Regions from separate parts of the Streptomyces sp. NBC_01298 genome, predicted to be linked through region 2. Evidence: riboswitches for the same ligand, from Rfam matches in the RefSeq annotation. Region 2 holds a riboswitch; each other region holds the start of a gene.
The links. A riboswitch is a leader RNA that binds a small molecule or an ion and turns the genes downstream of it on or off. The one in region 2 is predicted to bind cyclic di-AMP.

Region 1 (5,708 bases), 1.2 Mb from region 2:
CCTCTACTGCGACCACGCCTTCCACGGGCTCACCACGGGCTCGCTCTCGGTCAACGGCGAGGCCGGCTTCCGCGAGGGGTTCGCGCCGCTGCTGCCGGACACCGCGATCGCGCTCGGGGACCTGGACGCGCTGGAGCGGGAGCTGAAGAAGGGGGACGTGGCGGCCCTCGTCGTCGAGCCGATCCAGGGCAAGGGGGTGCTCGCCGCGCCGCCCGGCTTCCTGCTCGCCGCGCAGGAGCTCCTGCACCGGCGGGAGGCGCTGCTGATCGCGGACGAGGTGCAGACCGGCCTCGGACGGACCGGCGACTTCTACGCCTACCAGCACGAGCCCGGAGTCGAACCGGACCTGGTCTGCGTGGCCAAGGCCCTCTCCGGCGGCTACGTGCCGGTCGGCGCGACCCTGGGCAAGGACTGGATCTTCAAGAAGGTCTACTCATCCATGGACCGGGTGCTCGTCCACTCCGCCAGCTTCGGCTCCAACGCGCAGGCGATGGCGGCCGGGCTCGCCGTCCTCTCCGTCATGGAGGACGAACAGGTGGTGGCCCGGGCCCGCGCGATGGGCGACCTGCTGCGCGGGCGGCTCGCCGCGCTCGTGGACGAGTACGAACTCCTCCACGAGGTACGGGGACGCGGGCTGATGATCGGCATCGAGTTCGGCCGGCCGTCCTCGCTGGGCCTGCGGAGCCGCTGGACCATGCTGCAGGCGGCGCGCAAGGGGCTGTTCGCGCAGATGGTCGTGGTGCCCCTGCTGCAGAAGCACCGGATCCTCACGCAGGTCTCCGGGGATCACCTGGAAGTGATCAAACTGATCCCGCCGCTGATCGTGGACGAGGCGGACGTCGACCGGTTCGTCGGCGCCTTCCGGGCGGTCATGGACGAGGCCCACGGCGGCGGCGCGCTGATGTGGGACTTCGGCCGGACGCTGGTGAAGCAGGCCGTCGCCAACCGCTGAGCCGCGGCCGGGCGGCGAGCCGGCGGCCGTACGGCGAGCCGGCGGCTCGGCGGGCGACGGCCCACCTCGTGGGCGTCAGTCCAGCAGCCGGTCGCGGAGCCTGCCGAGGGTCTCGGGCGCGAGCCCGAGGCCCTCGGCCAGGTAGCGCTCCACACCGCCCCACTCCTCGTCGATGGTGTCGAAGGCCGTGGTCAGATACGGGGCGCGGGCGTCGAAGAGCGGGGCGAGCAGCTCCATCACCTCGGGGGCGCGGGCCTCGGGCGCGTCGCTGCCCCGGCGGACCCGGTAGCGGTTGTGCGGGGCGTTCGACTCCAGGTAGTCCGCGAGGATCGCCTCCCGCTCCACGCCCAGCGCGAGCAGGGTGACGGCGATCGACAGGCCGGCCCGGTCCTTCCCGGCGGCGCAGTGCATGAGGGCCGGGACGCTGTCCTCGGCGAGCGCGTGCACCACCCGGCTGTGCTCGGCGGTACGGGCACGGATCATCTGCCGGTACGAACCGGACATCCGCGCGGCGGCCCTGCCCTCGCCCAGGAGCTCGCGGAGCTGCGCCAGCTCCCCTTCGCGGACCATCTTCCAGAACTCCCCGCCGGCGGCCGGATCCGAAAGCGGAATGCCGACGTTGCGCACCCCGGGCAGCTCCACGTCCGGACCCTCCAGCGCGTGGTCGGCTCCGTTGCGGAAGTCGAAGACGGTGTGCAGCCCGAGCGACCCGAGGAACTGCGCGTCGCTTTCGGTGGCATGCGCTAGATGTCCGCTTCGGAACAGTCGTCCCGACTTGACCCTCCGGCCGTCCGTGGTCGGCAACCCGCCCACGTCGCGGAAGTTGCGCACTCCGGTCAGCGCCGGCTCCTCGTGCGGACTCTGGGGTATCGGCTGGGTCACCGGGCTCCTCCGTGTGGTCGTCGTTGATGGTGTCCGAATTACGCCGGTTGTGGACAACTTGCCATAACGAGAGGCGAGATCGGACATGCCCCCGTGAGCCAGATCATACGGTGACGTTGAGTGGCTGATCGCGAATGGTGAATTGCCTTGCTGGGGCGGCTGTTGGGGGTGCGGAATGGACGCAGGGTGACCGGAATTCCGGCGGCCCGTCATCTTCAAGATTCTATTGGGGAATTCATGACTTGTTCCGTGCGGCCGTGCTCGATTACGTTCGCGATCGATCCGGACGGACCGCCTAATCCTGCCGCCGACCGGAAACCGCACCCGACTATTCACGCGCGCGGCAGGAGCGGGGGAACCAGGTAAGCCGCTGTTCCGGATCTCCGGTTGAGATCTTTACAACGGGACAGCTCGGGGTGAAGCCGTACATGTGCTGTTCACCGGCACTGAGGCGGCCGGACATCTCCAGTCCGAACCCGACAGCTCACCTCGCAGGCGTCGGAGAGGAATTCGCCATGCACGGAACGGGTAAGCGCCGCCGTCCCAAGTCCCGCTCGATATCCCGCGGATTCGCCGCCGCCGGCACCGGTGGCGCGGCCCTCGCGCTGCCGCTGCTCGGGGCCACCGGCGCCCACGCCGCGGGCGTCCCGGCCGCGGCGCCCGCCGTCGCTCCGGCCCTGGCCGCGCAGGTGCCCGCCTCGCTCCAGGCCGCCCCGGCCGCCGCGCAGAGCGCCCCCACGGTCTACACCGTGGTGCCGGGCGACTACCTTTCCAAGATCGCCGAGCGCCAGCACCTCACCGGTGGCTGGGAGCAGCTCTACGCGGACAACCTCGAGGCCGTCGGCACCGACCCGTCGCTGATCCACCCGGGCCTGGAGCTCACGCTCGGCGCGAAGGGCGCGGCTCCGGCCGCGACCGCCGACTCCGCGCCGGCCGAAACGCCGAAGCCGGCCAAGAAGTCCGCTTCGTTCGGTTCTTCCACTTCTGGCGATTCGTCGGATTCCTCCGACGGGGCGGGTTCCTCCGACGAGGCGGCCGCTCCCCAGGACGCCGCCCCCGAGGCTCCCGCCGAGCAGCAGGGCGGTTCCACGTCCACCGGCTTCGTCGCCCCGGTCGGCGGCGGCACCTCCACCGCGTACAAGACCGCCGGCTCCATGTGGTCCAGCGGCTACCACACCGGTGTGGACTTCTCCGCGAGCACCGGCACCACCGTCAAGGCGGTCGGCGCGGGCACCGTGGTCTCGGCCGGCTGGGGCGGCGCGTACGGCAACGAGGTCGTCGTCCGGCACGCCGACGGCAAGTACAGCCAGTACGCGCACCTCTCCCAGCTCTCCGTCTCGTCCGGCCAGAGCGTCACCGCCGGGCAGACCCTCGGCCTCTCCGGCGCCACGGGCAACGTGACCGGCCCGCACCTGCACTTCGAGATCCGCACCGGGCCCTCGTACGGCTCGGACATCGACCCAATGGCCTACCTGCGGTCCAAGGGCGTCAGCATCTGAGGCCGAGGCGCTGTCGGAGGTGCCGGTTAGGCTGCGCGTTCCGGCACGGGACGGGACGGGCGTGGCATGAAGGTCAGCGCAAGGGAGCTCAACCGCTCCACCCTCGCACGGCAGTTGCTGCTGCGGCGCGAGGTGATGGGCGTCGGCGACGCGGTCCGCAGGGTGGTCGCCCTGCAGGCGCAGCACGCGGCCTCGCCCTACCTCGCGCTGTGGAACCGGCTCGCCGGTTTCGACCCGGCGGACCTCGACGCGGCCTTCACGGGGCGCGAGGTCCTCAAGTCGACGCTGATGCGGCTGACCCTGCACGCCGTGCACGCGCGGGACTACCCGGTCTTCCGGGAGGCCGTGCAGCCGTCCGTACGGGCCGCCCGGCTCGGGACCCGCTTCACGGACTCGGGGCTGACGGCCGAGGACGCCGACCTCCTCGTGCCGGAACTGCTGGACTTCGCCGACCGGCCCCGTACGACGGCGGAGTGCGAGGCCTGGCTCGGACACCGGCTGGGGGCCGCGCCGCGGCCAGGAGCGTGGTGGGGGCTGCGGCAGTACGCACCGCTGCTGCACGCGCCCACCGCCGCGCCGTGGTCGTTCGGGGAGCGTCCGTCGTACGTCGCACCCCCGAGCCGGCCGCGCACCGTACCGGCGGACCCGGAGGCGGCGGAGGAGTCCCTGCGGACGCTGGTCCTGCGCTACCTGGAGGGGTTCGGGCCGGCGTCGGCGGCGGACGTGGCGCAGTTCTCCCTGGTCCCGCGGTCCAGGGTCCGCCAGGCCCTGCGCGCGCTGGAGCCGGCCGGCGGGCTCGTCCGGCTGACGGGGCCGGACGGCGAGGAGCTGTTCGACGTCCAGGGCGCGCCGATTCCGGAGGAGGACACACCGGCGCCGCCCCGGCTGATGGCCATGTGGGACAGCGTGCTGCTGGCCTACGCCGACCGGAGCCGCATCGTTCCGCCGGCGTACCGCAAGCTCGTCGCGCGGATGAACGGCGACACCCTGGCGACCCTGCTGGTCGACGGCCACGTCGCCGGCGTGTGGCGGCCGTCCGGCGCCGGCATCGAGGCCACCGCCTTCCACCCGCTGCCGGAGGAGGTCTGGGAGGCCCTCGCCGGCGAGGCCCGGGCGCTGACGGCCTTCCTGGCCGACCGCGAACCGGAGGTCTACCGGCGGTACGGCCACTGGTGGAACAAACTACCGAGCGCCGAGACCCGGCTGCTCGCCTGAACCGTGGGGCCGGGACCGGAGGGGGGTCCCGGTCCCACAGATCCCCTCGCACAGAGCCGCGGCCCCGGAGGGCCCGAGGGGGGCAGGGCGCAGTCGACCCGATTCCCTAGGACGGGCGGCACGGTGGATCGTACGGTTTGCCGGGCAGGTAGCGCCTCCATTCCTCCGGGGTGATGGGATCGCCGACCGAGGCGCAGATCTCGCCGATCGCCCGTTCGGGGTCGGTGTCCCACAGCTCTACGCCCGCGGAAGCCCTGACGATGGCGAGGAAATCGCCGTCCGGGGTGAACTGGAGCGCGTAGAAGTCGGCGGCGCGCGATGAGCCCGGCAGGTAGGAGTGCCGGTGGGGATTCCGCGGATCGGCCAGATCCCAGATCTCCGGGCGTTCGTCGGCACCCACGGCCGTCGTCGCGGTCAGGGCGAGGCGGGTTCCGTCGGGGCTGAAGGCGATCGGGCTCCCGTCGATGCTCACGGAGACCTGGGCGAGCTGTTCGGTGAGCCGGTGCTCCTCGACACGCCATAGCCTCAGAACGCCGCCGCTGTCGTAGATGGCGAGCAGCTTGCCGTCCGGGCGGAACGCGGTGTGTACCGAGCCCATCTCGGCCTCGACCGGGCGCGCCCACTGCTTCTCCGGGTGCCCGGGGTCGGTGAGGTCCCAGCTCTCCAACTCGTCCGCCGGCTGCGGCAGGGTGTCGCGAGGGTCGGCGAAGGGGGTGTCGGTGAGGAGGAGTGACGTGCCGTCCGGGGAGAACTCCAGCATCGGGGCCGTCGCGTCGATCCGGGCGATCTGCTGCGGACGCTCGGGGTGCGTGATGTCGTAGATCCGTACGCCCGGTGTCTTGTGGTTGAGGTCCTTCCAGCCGTTCATGTCGGATACGGCCAGCACGGGCTCGGTTGGGCTGAAGGCGATTTGTGCCACACCGTTGTCCAACTCTTCGATGGTGGAGAGCGGTTCGGTATTCGGAGCTGCTGAGGTGCTGCGCAGTCGCACACCGAGGTTCTTCTGCCTCTTGCCGTCCTTGTCGGCCTCACCGGTCTCGTACACCTCGACGTTCGCGAGGAGGCGGCCGTCCGGGCTGAGGGCGATGTCCCCTCCCGAGAACATGTCCGGCGAGCGGGTCGTGGCGAGGACCGTGCCCGAGCCCGGCATGTCCGTCACG
Region 2 (5,708 bases):
GACTGGTCTAGACAACCCGTAAGAACCTGAAGGGCATCACCATGGCAGAGCGCCGCGTCAACGTCGGGTGGGCCGAGGGCCTGCACGCTCGTCCCGCCTCGATCTTCGTCCGCGCGACGACCGCTTCCGGCGTCCCGGTGACCATCGCGAAGGCCGGCGGCGACCCCGTCAACGCCGCCTCCATGCTGGCGGTTCTGGGCCTGGGCGCCCAGGGCGGCGAGGAGATCGTCCTCTCGTCCTCGGCCGATGGCGCCGAGGCCGCGCTGGACCGCCTCGCGAAGCTGGTCGCCGAGGGCCTCGAGGAGCTCCCCGAGACCGTCTGACCCTTCGGGTTCGACCCGCAGGACTTGCTGGACTTGCACGGCGGAGCCGTTGCCCCCGACCCACGAGGTCGAGGGCAACGGCTTCGCTGCTTTCCGTGCGGGGATCCAGCCGGCCGGCCGGCTCCGCTCGGCCCTTTCGGAACAGCCCATCGCGGCGGCCCGAATTCCGGCGGCACAATGGGGCCCGGGGCGCGGGGAATTACAAATGGGCCCGGGGCGCTAATTACCGGCCCGGATATCCCCTCTTTGTATACGGCGTTTGTTAATGCGGAACGCTCGCCGTGTTTACGGCAGGTTGCAAAGTCCTCACGCGCATTCGGTGCGCCCCCGCCGCGCGGTCCACGTGCGCCGCCATCAGCATCCGGGCCCGCTCCGCGTCGCCCCGGGCCACCGCGTCCACGATCGCGCCGTGCTCCACCCAGGACTCCACGGGCCGCACCGGGGACTCCACCACGTACATCCAGGCCACCTTGTGGCGCATCTGGGTGAGCAGGGCGATGAGCCCGGGGCTGCCCGAGGCCTGGGAGAGCGTCTCGTGGAACCAGCCGCCCAGGGAGCGCAGATCCTCCCCCTGGCCCCTCCTGGCGCGCTCCTGGCCCAGCCTGACCAGTCCGCGCAGCACCTTGAGGTGGGCCTCGCTGCGCCGCCTGGCCGCCCGGGCGGCCGCGAGGGGCTCCAGGAGCATCCGCAGCTCCAGGAGGTCGGCCGCCTCCTGCTCGGTCGGCTCGGCCACGCAGGCACCGGCATGCCGGCGGGTGGTCACGAACCCCTCGGACTCCAGCGTGCGCAGCGCCTCGCGCACCGGAACGCGCGAGACTCCGTACCTGCGGGCCAGCACTTCCTCGGTCAGCCGGGCGCCGGGCCCGAACACCCCGGAGACGATGTCGTCGCGGATCGCTGTGCATACCGTGTGCGCGGGAATACGCAAGACCGGACCTCCGCCTTTTTCGTATGGCTGTGCGCGTTGCGACTCTATTGCAACACACGATAATTTCCGAGGACGGCCGGAAATACGAAACATTCACACAATGCGGAGCGCGAAACACGACGAAGGCCCCGGCTCTCAGAGAGCCGGGGCCTTCGCGGAAGACGTGCGGTGGGTCGAGCGGTCAGACGCTGACGCCGTGCGAGCGCAGGTACGTGAGCGGGTTGATGTCCGAACCGTAGTCGGCGCCGGTGCGGGCCTCGAAGTGCAGGTGCGGTCCGCTGGAGTTGCCGGTGGAGCCCGACAGGCCGATCTGCTGGCCCGGGGTGACCTGCTGGCCGACCCGGACGCTCAGCGAGGACATGTGGCCGTACTGGGTGTACGTGCCGTCGGCGTGCTTGATGACGACGTTGTTGCCGTACGCGCCGCCCCAGCCCGCCTCGACCACGGTGCCCAGGCCGACCGCGTGCACGGAAGTGCCGGAGGAGGCGTGGAAGTCGATGCCGGTGTGGCTGCCGGAGGACCACATGCCGCCGCCCGCGTGGTACTGCGTGCTGACGTAGGAGCCGTCGATCGGCGAAACGAAGGTGTTGAGGCGCTTGCGCTCCTCTTCGCGGGCGGCGCGCTCGGCGGCCTCGCGCTCGGCCTTGGCCTGGGCTTCGGCCTTCGCCTTGGCCTCGGCGGCCCGCTGGCGGGCGTCGGCCTCGGCCTGCGCCTTGGCGGCGGCGGCCTCGGCGGCCCGCTGCTGGGACTCGGCCTGGGCCTCTACGTCACCGGCGAGCTCGTCGGCCACGACGATGGTGTTCAGGGCGCCGGTGTCCTCCACGGAGGGGGACGTGTCCGCGGCGAACGCGGGACCGGCCAGGGAGCCAACGACGCCGGTGGCGGCGAGGGCGGCTATGCCGGCGTAGCCGGCGGTCTTGCGGCTCAGACGGCTCGAACCACGGTGCTTGCCGGCGGCACTACTGCCAAACGCCATGAAGGGGTTGATCCTTTCCTTCCCTCTCGCCTACCGGGTTAGCTGACGGGTTCGGAGCAGGAAGGTCTCCTACGGGCCCCCTCTTGCGAGGCGGTCCGATTCACCCCAGGGACACAAGTGGGTCCCCGGCTCCCCAGGCTCGCGCCTGACGGGGACTCGGCGATCGCTGCCCGGTGCCGCGGACGCGGCGGTTACAACTGACGGACAGCACGGCCGACGCTAAGCGGATCATCAGTCGATCGCCAAACAGACGCGCCCTTTTGTTGCGTACGCCACACCACATAAAAGCAACAACACCAAGAAAGGGACAAGAAGTACAAAAAGGGCCCCGGCGGACAAGCCGCCGGAGCCCTTCCGCGGCGGGCCAGTTGACGGCCCGCCGGAGACCAACTGACGATCAGTTGGCGACCACGGTCACTTCACCGATCCCGAGGGCCCGTACCGGCTCCTCGATCAGCGAGGCGTCCCCGACCAGGACCGTGACCAGACGGTCCACCGGGAAGGCGCTGACGACCGCCGAAGTGGCCTCCACCGTCCCCGTTTCGGCCAGCCGCGCGTACAACCGCGCCTGGTAGTCGTCCGGAAGCTCCTGCTCGACCTGGTCGGCGAGCGTGCCTGCGACGGAGGCGGCCGTCTCGAACTTCAGCGGGGCCACCCCCACCAAGTTCTGCACGGCCACGTCCCGTTCGGCGTCGGTCAGGCCGCCCTGCGCGAGGGTGCGCAGCACCGTCCAGAGGTCGTCCAGGGCCGGGCCGGTGTTCGGGGTGTCCACCGAGCCGCTGATGGCGAGCATCGAGGCGCCCTTGCCGTCGGCGGTGGAGCGCAGCACCTGGCCGAAGGCGCGCACGCCGTACGTGTACCCCTTCTCCTCGCGCAGCACCTTGTCCAGCCGGGAGGTGAGCGTGCCGCCCAGGCAGTACGTGCCGAGCACCTGGGGCGCCCACACCCGGTCGTGCCGGTCCGCCCCGATGCGGCCGATCAGCAGCTGCGTCTGGACCGCGCCGGGCCGGTCCACGATGACCACGCGGCCCGTGTCGTCGGCGGTGATCGGCGTGACCGGGCGCGGGGCGGTGGTGTCACCGGTCCACGCGCCCAGGGTGTCGGCCAGGACCTCGTCCAGGTCGATGCCGGTCAGGTCGCCCACGACCACCGCGGTGGCGGTCGCGGGGCGCACGTGGGCCTCGTAGAAGGCGCGTACGGCCGCGGAGTCGATGCGGGCGACCGTCTCCTCGGTTCCCTGACGCGGGCGCGACATCCGCAGGGTGGCCGGGAACAGCTCCTTCGAGAGCTGCTTGGCGGCGCGGCGCTGCGGGTTGGCGCTCTCGTGCGGGATCTCGTCGAGCCGGTTGCGCACCAGGCGGTCGACCTCGGAGTCGGCGAAGGCCGGCGCGCGCAGGGCCTCGGCGACCAGCCCCAGCGCCTTGTGCAGGCGGGAGGCCGGGACCTCCAGGGAGACCCGCAGGCCGGGGTGGTCGGCGTGCGCGTCGAGGGTGGCGCCGCAGCGCTCCAGCTCGGCGGCGAACTCCTCGGCGGAGCGCTTGTCGGTGCCCTCCGACAGGGCGCGGACCATGATCGTGGCCACGCCGTCGAGGCCCTCGGGCTCCGCGTCGAGCGGGGCGGCGAGGTTGATCTCGACCGCGACGACCTGCTGGCCCGGGCGCTGGCAGCGCAGCAGGGTCAGGCCGTTGGCCAGTACCCCGCGCTCGGGGGCCGGGAAGGCCCACGGCTGCGGCTCGCCGGCCTCGGGGCGCGGGTGGAAGGTCATCGTGACGGCTGCGGTGTCGGCTGCGGTGTCGCTCACTGCTCCGCCCCCTCGTTCTGGTCGCTCGCGTCGGTCTCTTCGGTGTCGTCGCTGTCATCGGCCGCGATCGGCTCGTAGACGAGCACCGCCCGGTTGTCGGGGCGCAGTCGGGCCGCGGCCACGGCCTGCACCTCCTCGGCGGTGATGTCGAGGACGCGCTGGACGGCGGTCAGCGCCAGCTGCGGGTCGCCGAACAGCACCGCGAAGCGGCACAGTTCGTCGGCGCGGCCCGCCACCGTGCTCAGCCGGTCCAGCCACTCGCGCTCCAGCTGGGCCTGCGCCCGCTCCATCTCCTCGGCCGTCGGGCCCTCGGCGGCGAACCGCGCGAGCTCCTCGTCCACGGCCGCCTCGATGGCGGGCACCTCGACCCCGCTGGAGGTCTTGACGTCCAGCCAGCCCAGCGAGGGCGCGCCGGCGAGGCGCAGCATGCCGAAGCCGGCCGCCACGGCGCTCTGGTCACGGCGCACCAGCCGGTTGTGCAGGCGGGAGGACTCGCCGCTGCCCAGGACGGTCAGCGCCACGTCGGCGGCGTCGCACTCGCGGGTGCCGTCGTGCGGGAGGCGGTAGGCCGCCATCAGCGCGCGGGCCGGGACCTCCTCGACGATCTCCTCGCGCAGCTGCCCGCCCATGATCTCGGGCAGCGAACCGTCGCGCGGCGGCTGCTTGCCGTCGTGGCCGGGGATGGTGCCGAAGTACTTCTCCACCCAGGCGAGCGTCTTCTCGGGGTCGATGTCGCCGACGACCGAGAGCACCGCGTTGTTGGGCGCGTAGTACGTACGGAAGAACGCGCGCGCGTCCTCCAGGGACGCGGCGTCCAGATCGGCCATGGACCCGATCGGGGTGTGGTGGTACGGGTGGCCCTCCGGGTAGGCCAGGGCCGTCAGCCTCTCGAAGGCCGTGCCGTACGGGACGTTGTCGTACCGCTGGCGGCGCTCGTTCTTGACGACGTCGCGCTGGTTCTCCATGGACTCGTCGTCCAGGGCGGCCAGCAGCGAGCCCATCCGGTCCGCCTCCAGCCACAGCGCGAGTTCCAGCTGGTGGGTCGGCATCGTCTCGAAGTAGTTGGTCCGCTCGAAGCTGGTGGTCCCGTTGAGGGAGCCGCCGGCTCCCTGGACCAGTTCGAAGTGGCCGTTTCCGGAGACGTTCTTGGACCCCTGGAACATCAGGTGCTCGAAGAGGTGAGCCAGGCCCGTACGTCCCTTGACTTCGTGGCGCGAGCCGACGTCGTACCAGAGGCAGACCGCGGCGACCGGAGTCAGGTGGTCCTCGGACAGCACCACGCGTAGGCCGTTGGCCAGCCGGTGCTCGGTCGCTGTGAGGCCGCCGGAGCCTGCGTGAGCTGTGGCCGTGTGACCCATGGGCATGTGGTCCCTTCGATCGCGATGCAGAGATTCCTGTCAGACCTGCCACTGTATGCAAGCGTGTCGCCGGGCGGAGAAGTTCCCGGCCCAGTCCTGGGTCGGAGTCGGCGTTGTCGGTGCCTCGGGCCACAATGGTCCGCGTCACCCCTGTCCGAAACCGCTCGCCCGACCGTCCCAGCCCCGTCCCAGTCCCGTACCCGCCCCACCCCGTGAGAGCTCAGCTCATCCCGATTCTTGGTTAAGGAGCCGCGCAGCGATGGCCCGCCGCAGCACGAAGACCCCGCCGCCGGAGGATTTCGAGGAGAAGATCCTCGACATC
Region 3 (5,708 bases), 3.0 Mb from region 2:
CGCGGCCAGCTCCGGGTCCACGGCGAGGCGGGCCTGCATCTCCTTCATCACGCCGTTGGCCTCCAGCGTGCCGATCGCACCGGCGGCCCGCGGGCAGGTCAAGTAGTACAGCGTCGGGAAGGGGGTGCCGTCGGGGAGCCGCGGGGCGGTCTCCACCACGTCCGGCTGCCCGCAGGGGCAGCGGTGCGCGATGGCGCGGAGCCCGCGCGGGGGGCGGCCGAGCTGCTGTTCGAACGCCTCGATGTCGGCGGCGGTCGGCTCGGTCCGGTCGGTCTGGGGCGGGGGCGTCTGCATGCCTGGAGGAAGTCTTTTCGTTCTCGTGGATGGGTGGGACTCAGTCGCCCGGGCGGTCGGCCTTGTCGACGCCGTCCCAGACGTTGGAGTACCAGGGCCGGTCGGTGGCGGCCTGTCCGCCGCGGCGCTGCTCTCCCGCGGCGGCTCCGGGGTCGGTCATGATGTAGCTGACCTCACCCGGCCGGACGAAGTGCAGGTGCTTGCGCGCCTGCTGCTCGGCGTACGCGTTGTCCTGCCAGCGGGCCTTCTCGTCGCGCAGCCGTTCCAGCCGGTCCCGCGCGGAGACGGCCTCCTTCTGCTGCTGCGCGATCTCCGAGCGCTGGGAGACGTACTGGCGCATCGGATACGCGAGGGCGACGACCAGGGTACAGAGGACGAGCACGAGCAGGGCGGCCCGGCCGGTGAGCCGGCTGCGGCGGACCTGCCGGCGGGACTGCGAGCGGTACACGTGTGCCGCGGTCCGCTCACCGAGCTGCTTGAGCCTGGTCGCGGTCGAGAACGTGGCGAACCGGTCCCGGTTCCCGGCCATTGATCCGCCTCCCCTATATGCGCACGACGCACTACGTCCCCGCACACGGTACGGGACCGAGTGCGGGGACGTAGGGAGGCTTGCGCCCCTAAGGACCGATCAGGGTGTTCAGCCCTTGAAGCGCGGGAAGGCGCTGCGGCCGGCGTACACCGCGGCGTCGTCGAGGATCTCCTCGATGCGCAGCAGCTGGTTGTACTTGGCGACGCGGTCCGAGCGGGCCGGGGCGCCGGTCTTGATCTGGCCGCAGTTCACGGCGACCGCGAGGTCGGCGATCGTGACGTCCTCGGTCTCACCGGAACGGTGCGACATCATGCACTTGAAACCGTTGCGCTGGGCCATCTCGACGGCGTCCAGGGTCTCGGTCAGCGAACCGATCTGGTTCACCTTGACGAGCAGGGCGTTCGCCGAGCCCTCTTCGATGCCGCGGGCGAGACGCTCGGGGTTGGTGACGAAGAGGTCGTCGCCGACGATCTGGACCTTGGAGCCCAGGCGGTCGGTGAGGGTCTTCCAGCCGGCCCAGTCGTCCTCGAACAGCGGGTCCTCGATGGAGACCAGCGGGTACGCCTCGACGAGCTCGGCGTAGTAGTCGGTCATCTCGGCGGCCGAGCGGGACTTGCCCTCGAACTCGTAGTTGCCGTCCTTGTAGAACTCGGACGCGGCGACGTCGAGCGCGAGCGCGATCTGGGTGCCCGGGACGTAGCCGGCCTGCTTGATGGCCTCGACGATGAGGTCAAGCGCGGCGCGGTTCGACTCGAGGTTCGGCGCGAAGCCGCCCTCGTCGCCGAGACCGGTGGAGAGGCCCTTGGTGTGCAGGACCTTCTTGAGGGTGTGGTAGACCTCGGCACCCCAGCGAAGGGCCTCGGAGAAGGACTCCGCGCCGATCGGGGCGATCATGAACTCCTGGATGTCGACGTTGGAGTCGGCGTGCGACCCACCGTTCAGGATGTTCATCATCGGAACGGGCAGCAGGTGCGCGTTCGGGCCGCCGAGGTAGCGGAACAGCGGGAGGTCCGAGGCCTCGGACGCGGCGTGCGCGACGGCGAGGGAGACGCCCAGGATGGCGTTGGCGCCGAGGGAGCCCTTGTTCTCGGTGGCGTCCAGGTCGATCATCGCCTGGTCGATCAGGCGCTGCTCGGTGGCGTCGTAGCCGACGAGCTCCGGGCCGAGCTGCTCGATGACGGCGAGGACGGCCTTCTCTACGCCCTTGCCGAAGTAACGGTTGGGGTCACCGTCACGGAGCTCTACGGCTTCGAACGCTCCGGTGGAGGCGCCGGACGGGACTGCAGCACGGCCGGTGCTGCCATCGTCGAGGCCCACCTCGACCTCGACCGTGGGGTTGCCTCGGGAGTCCAGGATTTCCCGGGCTACGACGACGTCGATGGACGGCACGAGCATCTCCTTCTGGGATGTGACGCTGGGTGTGCGGTGGCGTGTCAGGCCGTGGGATGGCCTTGCCGCTTAGAGCCTAACCGCCTCCGGGCACTCGGCCAGCCGACCGCCCGGGGGCTGGGACGAAAAAGGGCCTGAATGCCCCTCTTACAGGACATAGGACCCTTGATCATCGGCCTTTCGGAGGCTCCGTCAGACCGGGGACATCCGCACACAGCACCGCCCGGCGCGAAGGGGGTTACGCGCCGGGCGGTGGAATCGCTGGTGGAACTACGCGGTGGAACTACTGCGCGTCGCGAAAGCGGCCGCGAGCGTTCTCACGGCTTTCAGCTGAGGTTCAGCTTCTGGCCGGGGTAGATCAGGTTCGCGTCCGACACGATCTCCTTGTTGAGCTCGAAGAGCTTCTCCCAGCCACCGGACACGTTGTTCGCGTCGGCGATCGCGCCCAGCGTGTCGCCGGACTTGACCTCGTAGGAGCCGTTGCCCGTCTTCGGCGCGGCGGCCGGACGCTCGGAGCGGGTCGTCGGAGCCTCGACGCGCTTGGTCTCCTTCTTCGGAGCCTCGGTCTTCGGCTTCGTCTTCGGCGCGGCCGGCTTCGGCTGCGTCTTCGGCTTGGAGGGGGTGGTCGTCCCCGAGCCGCCGCCGGTGTAGGAGGAGTTCGACAGGCCGACGCCGCAGGACGGCCAGGCGCCCTTGCCCTGGCCCTTGAGGACCTTCTCGGCGATGGCTATCTGCTGGCCCTTGGAGGCCTGGTTGGCCTGCGCGGCGTACGCCTTGCCGCCGTACGCGGCCCAGGTGGAGGACGAGAACTGCAGGCCGCCGTAGTAGCCGTTGCCCGTGTTGATGGACCAGTTGCCGCCGGACTCGCAGGAGGCGACCCGGTCCCACTCGGCGCCGGTCGCGGCGGAAGCGGTGCCCGCGGCCATCAGCGGCGCGGCCACGGTGACACCGGCGACACCGGCGAGGGTGACGATGCGGACGGCCTTGGAACCGCGACGGTGCTTGCCCTTGCCCGAAAGCAGCATGGAGTTCTCCTCACCGACGCCTACGAGGTGAGCTGTCGGGTTCGGGCGAGTGAGTGCCCGGCCGAGCGACCTAGCGCTCGTCTTAACCCCTAGCCGGCGTTGTGACCGTCTCTCAACGGCCGCTACCGGCGCCTACCTTGGTTCCCCCGCTCCTGCCTTCGGCGCTTTACGCGACGAGTGTTCCCTCCGTCCGCCGGCAGGATTCGGCGATGCGGTCGAAGGAGCCCGCGGTGGCGAGCGATTCAGAAGGTAGACAGGTCTCCCCCCGATGTTCAACGAGCAACATCGGGGGAAAACGGTGCCTACTTGCGCTCCCCGGAAGGACGTTTGCGCAGGTGAGGGCGGGGTTTGCGGAACCCTCCGGGCCGGACACGCCAGTTGACCTGAAGAGACACATGTCTCACTTACAGAAAACGGACAATCAGCTGGTTCCGGGCGGCTTAAGTGCCCCTATTGGTGCGTTAGATCCAGATTCTGGCCGGGCTTGATCAGGTCCGCATCGCCGCCGATGACCTGCTCGTTGGCCTCGTAGAGACCCTTCCAGCCACCCTTCACTCCGTTGGCGTCCGCGATCTCGATGAGGCTGTCGCCCGCCTTCACGGTGTACGTGGACTCCGACGCGGCATCAGACCCGGAGGCCGTCTCGACCGCGGCCGGGCCGCGGTGCTTGCCGCCGCCCTCGGTCGAACCGGAAGCCGAACCGGAGGCCGCACCGGGGGTCGGCGTCGCGCCCGGAGCGGTGGACGCGCCGGGTGCGGCCGGAGCCGTCGGGGCTGTGGGATCAACCGGGTTGACCGGATTTGACGGGTTCGCGGAGTTCCCCGGGTTGGTCGGGTTCGCCGCGTCCCCGGGGTTCGTCGGGTCACCCGGGTTGGACGGGTCGGACGGGTCGGACGGGTCGGACGGGGACACCGGAGCCGTCGGGTCCCCCGACGGCGGAGCCACCGGCGCGGTGGGGCCGACCGGAGCGGTCGGGTCCCCGGACGGCGGCGCCACTGGGGCGGTGGGGTCCACCGGGCTCGTGGGAACCGTCGGGTCGCCCGGGAGTCCCGGGGGCGTCTCCAGGTCCGGCGCGGGCATGACGGGCAGTTCGCCGGGCACGCCGATCGGGTAGTCGGGCCGCGCCGAGGCCGACGGGGCCTCGGGAGCCGGGGTCTTCGGCGTGGGGGCCCCGAAGTCCGTTGACGGCTTGCCCGAGCCGGCGTGCGGCACGGCCTCGTCCGGGCGGGAGGGGGCCGGGGAGGCGGATCCGGAACCGCTGGGCAGGCCCGGGTCCACCTCGGCGGCGGGCGCGTCCTGGGTCAGGCCGGCCGGCACTCCGCACAGCGGCCACGCCTGGGGGCCCTGGGAAGCCAGCACGCGCTCGGCGACCGCGATCTGCTGGGAGCGGCTGGCCAGGTCGGCGCGCTCGGCGAAGTCGAGCCCGCCGGCCCTCTTCCACTGCTCCTGGGTGAACTGCAGCCCGCCGTACGCGCCGCCGCCGAAGTTGGCACTCCACGTGCCGCCGCTCTCGCATTCGGCGACCTTGTCCCATGTGGAGGTCTCCGCCGCGCTCGCGCCCGTGGCGGCGAGCAGCGGCAGGGCGAGCGCGGTGCCGGTGACTCCGGCGGTGACGACAAGTGCGGGCACTTGTCGGGGGCGTCTGTGGCGGCCGTTCCCGGAACGCATGAGGCTGCACCTTTCGCATAACGGCGGGGTAACGGCAGAACCTAGCGGCCTTCGAACGCCTGTCACAAGTTTGGGCGGTGAACTGACTTCAGATCAGGCCGGTTTCAGGTGTTTTGGGCCTTCGATTCGGCGCTGAAGCGGACCGGCAGCGTCCGCAGCCCCCGCATGATGAGCCCACCGCGCCAGCGCAGCTCTTCGGGTGCCACGGCGAGTTCCAGATCGGGCAGCCGCGTCAGCAGGGTCGCGAGGGCGGTCTGCCCTTCGAGCCGGGCGAGCGGGGCGCCCAGGCAGTAGTGGATGCCGTGCCCGTACCCGAGGTGCTGGTTGTCCGTCCGAGAGAGGTCCAGGGTGTCCGGGTCGGCGAACCGTTCGGGGTCCCGGTCGGCCGCCGCCAGGACCACCAGGACCGGATCTCCCGCCGCGATGTCCCGGCCGCCGAGGGCGAAGGACTCGGTGGCGAACCGCCAGGTGGCCAGCTCCACCGGGCCGTCGTAGCGCAGCAGCTCCTCCACGCCGGTCTCCAGCAGTCCGGTCTCGCCCGCGGCGAGGGAGAGCTGGAGCCGCTCGCGCTGCTCCGGGTTCATGAAGAGGGAGTGGACCCCGTTGCCGATGAGGTTGACCGTGGTTTCGAACCCCGCGAACAAGAGGATGAAGGCCATGGCGGTGGCCTCGGCCTCCGTCAGGTGGTCACCGTGGTCGCTCGCCCGGATCAGATCGGAGATCAGGTCGTCGCCGAGGTCGTCGCGCTTGCGGTGGATGAGCTCCCCGAGATAGGTGCGCATCTGCTTCACGGACCGGGCCAC

Region 1: linked by a shared signal. The riboswitch ahead of OG730_RS06215 (LysM peptidoglycan-binding domain-containing M23 family metallopeptidase) and the one ahead of OG730_RS11525 (M23 family metallopeptidase) in region 2 are both predicted to bind cyclic di-AMP.
Region 3: linked by a shared signal. The riboswitch ahead of OG730_RS25275 (transglycosylase family protein) and the one ahead of OG730_RS11525 (M23 family metallopeptidase) in region 2 are both predicted to bind cyclic di-AMP.

What each region holds. Positions count from the first base shown of each region.
Region 1 is NZ_CP108414.1:1,349,710-1,355,417, reverse strand. It holds gene OG730_RS06225 (aspartate aminotransferase family protein) at 1-952, shown strand, start outside; gene OG730_RS06220 (tyrosine-protein phosphatase) at 1,028-1,834, opposite strand; cyclic di-AMP (ydaO/yuaA leader) riboswitch at 2,150-2,347, shown strand; gene OG730_RS06215 (LysM peptidoglycan-binding domain-containing M23 family metallopeptidase) at 2,350-3,333, shown strand; gene OG730_RS06210 (winged helix DNA-binding domain-containing protein) at 3,400-4,548, shown strand; gene OG730_RS06205 (caspase, EACC1-associated type) at 4,655-5,708, opposite strand, start outside.
Region 2 is NZ_CP108414.1:2,553,630-2,559,337, forward strand. It holds gene OG730_RS11515 (HPr family phosphocarrier protein) at 42-323, shown strand; gene OG730_RS11520 (GntR family transcriptional regulator) at 586-1,251, opposite strand; gene OG730_RS11525 (M23 family metallopeptidase) at 1,433-2,227, opposite strand; cyclic di-AMP (ydaO/yuaA leader) riboswitch at 2,240-2,399, opposite strand; gene OG730_RS11530 (M16 family metallopeptidase) at 2,625-3,992, opposite strand; gene OG730_RS11535 (M16 family metallopeptidase) at 4,025-5,386, opposite strand; gene OG730_RS11540 (DNA gyrase/topoisomerase IV subunit A) at 5,646-5,708, shown strand, end outside.
Region 3 is NZ_CP108414.1:5,537,918-5,543,625, reverse strand. It holds gene OG730_RS25290 (DUF501 domain-containing protein) at 1-294, opposite strand, end outside; gene OG730_RS25285 (FtsB family cell division protein) at 335-823, opposite strand; gene eno (phosphopyruvate hydratase) at 932-2,218, opposite strand; gene OG730_RS25275 (transglycosylase family protein) at 2,539-3,237, opposite strand; cyclic di-AMP (ydaO/yuaA leader) riboswitch at 3,240-3,411, opposite strand; gene OG730_RS25270 (LysM peptidoglycan-binding domain-containing protein) at 3,688-4,866, opposite strand; gene OG730_RS25265 (cytochrome P450 family protein) at 5,010-5,708, opposite strand, start outside.